DNA from 2 places in the Micrococcus sp. iso_229 genome. Region 1 is predicted to be linked to the other one. Evidence: predicted binding sites of a transcription regulator. Region 1 holds the regulator's gene; the other holds the start of a gene.
What was found. Region 1 encodes HrcA, which represses chaperone genes, less so after heat shock. Its sites were predicted from a motif close to TTNGCACTCGNNNNNNNCGAGTGCNAA; they were not measured.

Region 1 (3,409 bases):
ACGGGCCACGCGGGGATGCCGAGGACGGAGGGCTTGATGACCTGCCAGACGTCCACGTAGGGGTGGCCGAGGATGAGCACGTTGCCCGCGGCCCCTGGCACGCGCATGGCCTCGGCCGCGAGGCGCTCCTCCTTGGACCCGGTGACGAGGTGGTCCATGAGGATCCCGAGCCGGCGCCGCGGGCCGGGGGCGAACGTGCGGATCGCCCCGGCGAGGTCGTCCACCCCGTGCAGGGGCTCCACGACGATGCCCTCGAGACGCAGATCCTCGCCCCACACCTTCTCCACCAGCTCGGCGTCGTGCACGCCCTCCACCCAGATGCGTGAGGCGCGGGCGGTGCGGGCGCGCGCCCCCTCGACCCGTCGCGAGCCGGAGGCGGTGCGGGCCGGCGCCGCCGGGGCCGCGGCGGCCGGGGGGACCAGGGTCACGGGCTCGCCGTCGATCCAGAAGCCGCCGCCGAGGGGGAAGCCGCGGCGCACGCCGCGGCGGTCCTCCAGGACCACCACGTGCACGCCGCCGGAGCGCTCGATGCCGATCACGGCCCCGGTGAACCCGGAGGCCACGTCCTCGACCACCGTGCCGGGGGCGGCGGGCACATCGGGGACGGTCCGGGTGGGGCGGCGCGTCAGGTCGTCGTGGCCCGCGGGGCCCCAGCTGCTCCAGTCCATGGGAGATCACGGTAGCAACGGGGCGGGCGATCACCGTGAGCGAAGCCGTGCGGACCGGTCGGGCCGTCCCCCGGGTCGGACGGTAGCATTGGCACTTGACCCGCCGGAGTGCCAGTCAGGGGCACCTCCGGGGTCGCCCCGGATCCCGACGGACCAGAGGAGGACCGAGATGTCGGAGCAGCCCCGCCGCCTGCAGGTGCTCCAGGCGATCGTGGAGGACTACGTGGCGCTGCGCGAGCCCGTGGGCTCCAAGGCGCTCGTGGAACGGCACGCCCTGGGCGTGTCCTCCGCGACCGTGCGCAACGACATGGCTGCGCTCGAGGAGGAGGGCCTCATCGTGGCCCCGCACACCTCCGCCGGGCGCGTCCCCACGGACAAGGGCTACCGCGTGTTCGTCGACCGCCTCTCCGAGGTGAAGCCGCTGTCCCCGGCGGAGCGCCGGGCCGTGCGGACCCTGCTGGACCCGGAGACGGACACCGAGCACATGATGGAGTCCACGGTGCGCCTCCTGGCCCAGCTGACCCAGCAGGTCGCCGTCGCGCAGTTCCCCCACGAGGACGGCTCCACGATCCGCCACCTCGAACTGGTCTCCCTCACGCCCACGCGGGTGCTCGTGGTCCTCATCCTGTCCACGGGACGGGTGGACCAGCGGCACGCCGTGCTGGACCGGCCGGTCGACGAGGCGGAGCTGTCCGTGCTCCGCGGCCTCCTGCTGGACGCCCTGCTGGGGCTCGGTCCGGTGTCGGCGGCCACCGTGGTGGACGACGTCGTCACCCGGGTCCGCCCGGAGCACCGGCAGTCCGCCGCCCTCGTGGCCGCGGCCGTCCACGACCTGCTCGAGGCCGGCCGGCAGGACCGCATCGTCCTGGCCGGCACCGCCAACCTGGCCCGCTCCCCGGGGGACTTCGGCGCGTCCATCGGGCCGATCCTGGAGGCGCTCGAGGAGCAGGTGGTGCTGCTGCGCCTGCTCACGGAGATGGAGCAGGACGCCCACGGGGTGTCCGTGCGGATCGGGTCCGAGAACGCCGGATCGCTCGCGGACACCTCGGTGGTCGCGGCCGCCTACGGCCCCGGCGCCGTGGCGAAGCTCGGCGTCATCGGCCCGACCCGGATGGACTATCCGGGCACCATGGCCGCCGTCCGGGCGATCGCCCGCTATCTCTCCCGCATCCTGACCACCTGACGCGCCTCCGCGCGTCCTGGCGGGCCCCGTCCCGCACCGCCCCACGTCCCGCTCGCCCCGAGAGGAATCCCCACCGTGACCGACCACTACGAGACGCTCGGCGTCAGCCGTGACGCCAGCACCGAGGAGATCCGCCGCGCCTACCGCAAGCTCGCGCGCACCCACCACCCGGACGTCAACCCCGACCCGGAGGCGGCCGAGCAGTTCAAGCGCATCTCCCACGCCTACGAGGTGCTCTCGGACGAGGGCCGGCGTCGGGCCTACGACACGACGGGCAATGAGAACGGCCAGGCCGGCTTCCCGGGCGGCTTCGGCGGGGCGGGCGGCTTCGGGGGCTTCGCCGACATCTTCGAGACCTTCATGAACGCCGCCGGCCAGGGCGGCCGCGGCGGCCCCGCCAGCCGCGCCCGCCGCGGCCAGGACGCCCTGGTGACCGCGCGGATCGACCTGCGCGACGCCGTCTTCGGCGGCGAGCAGACCATTGAGCTGGACACGGCCGTGCGCTGCGAGCGGTGCGAGGGCTCATGCTGCGAGCCCGGCACCCAGCCGGAGACCTGCCAGACCTGCCACGGCCACGGCATGATCCAGCGCCCCGTGCGATCGCTGCTGGGCACCGTCATGGCCACCGAGGCCTGCCCCGCCTGCCAGGGGTTCGGCACCGTCATCCCGACGCCCTGCCACGAGTGCGACGGGCAGGGCCGCGTCCGCACCCGGACGCCGCTGACCCTGCGCATCCCCGCGGGCGTGGACGACGGCACCCGCATCCACCTCGCCGGCCGCGGCGAGGCCGGCCCGGGCGGCGGCCCGAACGGCGACCTCTACGTGGAGATCGCGGTCCGCCCGGACGAGACCTTCCGCCGCGAGGGCGACCACCTGGCCACCACCGTGACCGTCCCCATGGCCGCCGCGGCCCTGGGGACCACCGTCACGCTGGACACCCTGGACGGCAAGCAGTCCGTCAGCCTGGACCCGGGCGTGCAGTCCGGCCACGTCGAGGTCCTCCAGGGCCTGGGCGTCGGCCGCCTGCGCGGGCAGGGCCGTGGTGACCTCAAGGTGGACGTGGTGGTCACCACGCCCACCGACCTGGACGACGAGCAGCGCCAGCTCCTGGAGCGCCTGGCCGAGGTGCGCGGCGAGGAGGTCGTGCACGGCGCACCCCAGGCCAGGGGCATGTTCGCCCGGCTGCGGGAGAACCTGAGGAACCTGTGACCGCCCCCCTGTTCCACCTCGAGCCGGGCGCCCTGGCCGGCGCGAGCGCCGGCGTGGAGGTCGTCTTCGGTGGCCCCGAGGCCCGCCACGCCGCCGCGGCCATGCGCCTGGCCCCCGGGGAGGCCGTGATCCTGGCCGACGGGTCGGGCACGCTCGGCCACGGCACCGTGCTCGCGGCCGCCCCGGACGGGGTGTCCGTGCGGCTGGACGCGGTGGCGGAGGAGCCGGCACCCACCCCGGCGCTCGTGCTCGTCCAGGCCCTCGCCAAGGGCGATCGGGACCTCATGGCGGTCCAGGCCGCCGTCGAGCTCGGCGTGGACGCCGTGGTGCCCTGGGAGGCCGAACGCTC
Region 2 (3,409 bases), 460 kb from region 1:
GGCCTCGACGTCCTCGGCCGCACCGCCGCCGTCGACGATGGTGGTCTCGTCCTTGGTGACGGTGATGCGGCGGGCGGAGCCGAGCAGGTCCAGGTCGGCCTGCTCGAGCTTCATGCCGAGGTCCGGGGAGACGACCTGGGCGCCGGTGAGGATCGCGATGTCCTGCATCATGGCCTTGCGGCGGTCGCCGAAGCCCGGAGCCTTGACGGCCACGACGTTCAGGGTGCCGCGGATCTTGTTCACCACGAGGGTGGACAGGGCCTCGCCCTCGACGTCCTCGGCGATCACGAACAGCGGCTTGTTGGCCTGCAGGACCTTCTCCAGCAGGGGCAGCAGCTCCTGCACGTTGGAGATCTTGCCCGAGTTGATCAGGACGTAGGCGTCCTCGAGCACGGCCTCCTGACGCTCGGCGTCGGTGACCATGTACGGGGACAGGAAGCCCTTGTCGAACTGCATGCCCTCGGTGACGTCCAGCTCGGTGGAGGTCGTGGAGGACTCCTCGATGGTGATGACGCCGTCGGTGCCGACCGTGTCGAACGCGCGGGCCAGCAGCTCGCCGACCTCGTCGTTCTGGGCCGAGATGGCGGCCACGTGGGCCACCTCCTGGCCCTCGACCGGGCGGGCGTTCTCCTGCAGGCGCTGCTCGACGGCGGCCACGGCCACCTCGATGCCCTTCTTGACCTCGCCCGGCGCGGCGCCGGCGGCGACCTGGCGCATGCCCTCGTTCACGAGCGCCTGGGCCAGCACGGTGGCGGTGGTGGTGCCGTCGCCCGCGATGTCGTTGGTCTTGGTGGCGACCTCCTTGGCGAGCTGGGCGCCCATGTTCTCGTACGGGTCCTCCAGCTCCACCTCACGGGCGATCGTGACGCCGTCGTTGGTGATGGTGGGGGCGCCCCACGCCTTGTCGAGCACCACGTTGCGGCCCTTGGGGCCGAGGGTGACCTTGACGGTGTCGGCGAGCTTGTCGATGCCGGCCTGGAGGGCGCGGCGTGCGTCGTCGTTGAAAGCCAGCTGCTTGGCCATGACGGACGCTCCTTTCGTTCAGGGAGTCAGGGGGTGCGGGGACGCGAGGGGCCCGGGGCGCGCGCACCGGTGCGGTGCGCGCCGCTCACCGGGCCCGTCGCGGCGGGGTCACTTGGTGACGACGGCCAGCACGTCGCGGGCGGAGAGCACCAGGTACTCCTCGCCGCCGACCTTGACCTCGGTGCCGCCGTACTTGGAGTACAGCACCACGTCACCCTCGGCGACGTCGACCGGCACGCGGTTGCCGTTCTCGGCGACCCGGCCCGGGCCCACGGCCACGACCTGGCCCTCCTGCGGCTTCTCCTTGGCGGTGTCCGGGATCACGAGGCCCGACGCGGTGGTCTGCTCGGCCTCCAGGGGGCGGACAACGATGCGATCCTCGAGGGGCTTGATGGAGACAGACATGCTGCACACTCCTTCTTCGTCGACGTGCGGCTCCGGCGGGCTCGCCGGTCCGCTGATGCTGTGGTCTGCGGGTGCGCCACGGGCGTCAGACCCTCCGTCGTCGCGGTGCCGGACGGTCCACCTCGGGCATTGGCACCCGGTACCCCCGAGTGCCAGTGCCGACTCTACTCCGGGTTCTGGCACTCCTTCAACATGAGTGCCAGCCGTGTCCCCGCCGTCCGCCGTGGGCGGAGGGCGCGGGGCGCGGTGCGGTGGGATGCCGTGGGGCGGCGGGCGGGGCGGGTTCCGGGCCCGGGAGCACACGGAGTGGTCACGACTGCCGCCGGGATCCTGTCCCTCCCCCACTCCCCACCCCCCTCGCCACCCGCCACCCTCCGTGGGCAGAAACCGCACCCCCGCCCATCGCGTGGGCAGCATCCGCAGGTTTTCGATCTCCGTGGGCAGAAGCGCCCTCTCTTCCGCCCACGGATGTTGCGTGGGCGGAACTCTTCGCAGTTCTGCCCACCGAGCCACGACGACGTCGTCCCGGCGGGACAACCGGCCGCCGCCCAGTCCTGCACAGCCGGCCCACCCCGCGCCGGTGTGCACAGACACGCGGCCCGCCCGGCCGCCGTCGGGCCGACCGCGTCAGGGTCGACCCATGCCCTTCGCCCCCGACCTCCCCCTCGTCCCCGTCTTCACCACCCGCGACGTGCTCGAACGCGGTCTGCCGCCCAGCCGGGTGCGGCGGTCCGACGTCCTCCGCCTCGCCCGCGGCATCCACCGCCGACGTGACATGCCGCTGCGCACCTGGGAGTCGGCCGGGCTCCCGCCGCCGCACCACGGGGTCGGCCTCGACCTGCTGACCGCCCTCCTGCGGTCCCGTCCCGACGCCGTCCTCTCCCACGAGACGGCGGCGCACCTCCACGGCCTCCCGCTTCCCCCGGGCGGGGCCACGCGACGCGCCGCCGTCGAGATCACGTTGCACCGCGGCACCGCACGGGCGCGGATCCCCGGCGTCATGGAGCACCGCAGACCCCTGCCCGCCGGCCACGTCACCTCCGTGCTCGGGCTACGGGTGACGACGCCGGAACGGACCTGGCTCGATCTGTGCTCGATCGGCCACCCCTGGGACGAGGCATCCCTCGTGTCGGCGGGTGACCACCTGGTCCGTCACCCCTGGTCCCCGCGCGGCCGGCGGCCTCCCGTCACCACGGTCACCGCGGTGCACGAGGCGATGCGGCCGCTCGGGCGGTTCGTCAGAAGACCGCGGGCGACGGCGGCGCTCGAGCGCGTACGGGTGGGTGCCGACTCGCCGCAGGAGACCCGGCTGAGGCTGGCGCTCGTCGAGGCGGGGCTGGGCGAGCCGACGCTGCAGCACGTGTTCGACCCCGGGCGGCGGGACGCCCCCGAGGCCGATCTGTGGTTCGAGGACTGCCGGCTCGTCCTCCAGTACGACGGCGAGGTGCACCGGAGTGCCGAGCAACACGCCCGGGACGCCCGGCGAGACCAGTACTACGCGGAACGTGGGCAGATGACCCTGCACGTCACGGGCCGGGACGTCGGCGAGGGATACGCGCGGGTGATCGAGGCCGTCCTCAGACGACGGGCACAGGTCTCGAACGGCTGGGATGCCTGACGTCGTCGTCGCGTATGGCCCTGCCGTCTGTGCGCAGGGGTTCCGTGGGCAGAAGCGAGGGCGTTTCTGCCCACGGAACCTGGAAACACGCGGGTTCTGCCCCCGGAAGGCGAGACCCGGCGGGTTCTGCCCCCGGAAGGCGAGACTCGGCGGGTTCTGCCCACGGAACACTCGCGCCGACCGGGCACCCGGCCCCCGCCCGGACCGGGCTGGCCCCGCCCGACTCGGGCCGGCCTCACCGTCGCCCCGCTCAGTAGTACACGGCCAGCGGCCCGTGCGGTCCGTCCACCACGCTGCAGGGGGTCTTGAAGATCCGCTCCAGCACCTCAGGGCGCAGGATCTCGGCCGGGGTGCCGGTCTCCA

Region 2: a site for HrcA is predicted at 1,605-1,631, ahead of groES (co-chaperone GroES). Genes of this name have one in related genera too.

The regions. Positions count from the first base shown of each region.
Region 1 covers NZ_CM176514.1:1,286,231-1,289,639, reverse strand. The annotation lists gene AC3RKA_RS06025 (DUF3097 family protein) at 1-668, opposite strand, end outside; gene hrcA (heat-inducible transcriptional repressor HrcA) at 838-1,851, shown strand; gene dnaJ (molecular chaperone DnaJ) at 1,927-3,060, shown strand; gene AC3RKA_RS06010 (16S rRNA (uracil(1498)-N(3))-methyltransferase) at 3,057-3,409, shown strand, end outside.
Region 2 covers NZ_CM176514.1:1,751,139-1,754,547, forward strand. The annotation lists gene groL (chaperonin GroEL) at 1-1,023, opposite strand, end outside; gene groES (co-chaperone GroES) at 1,132-1,428, opposite strand; gene AC3RKA_RS08025 (hypothetical protein) at 2,069-3,046, shown strand; gene AC3RKA_RS08030 (iron ABC transporter ATP-binding protein) at 3,297-3,409, opposite strand, start outside.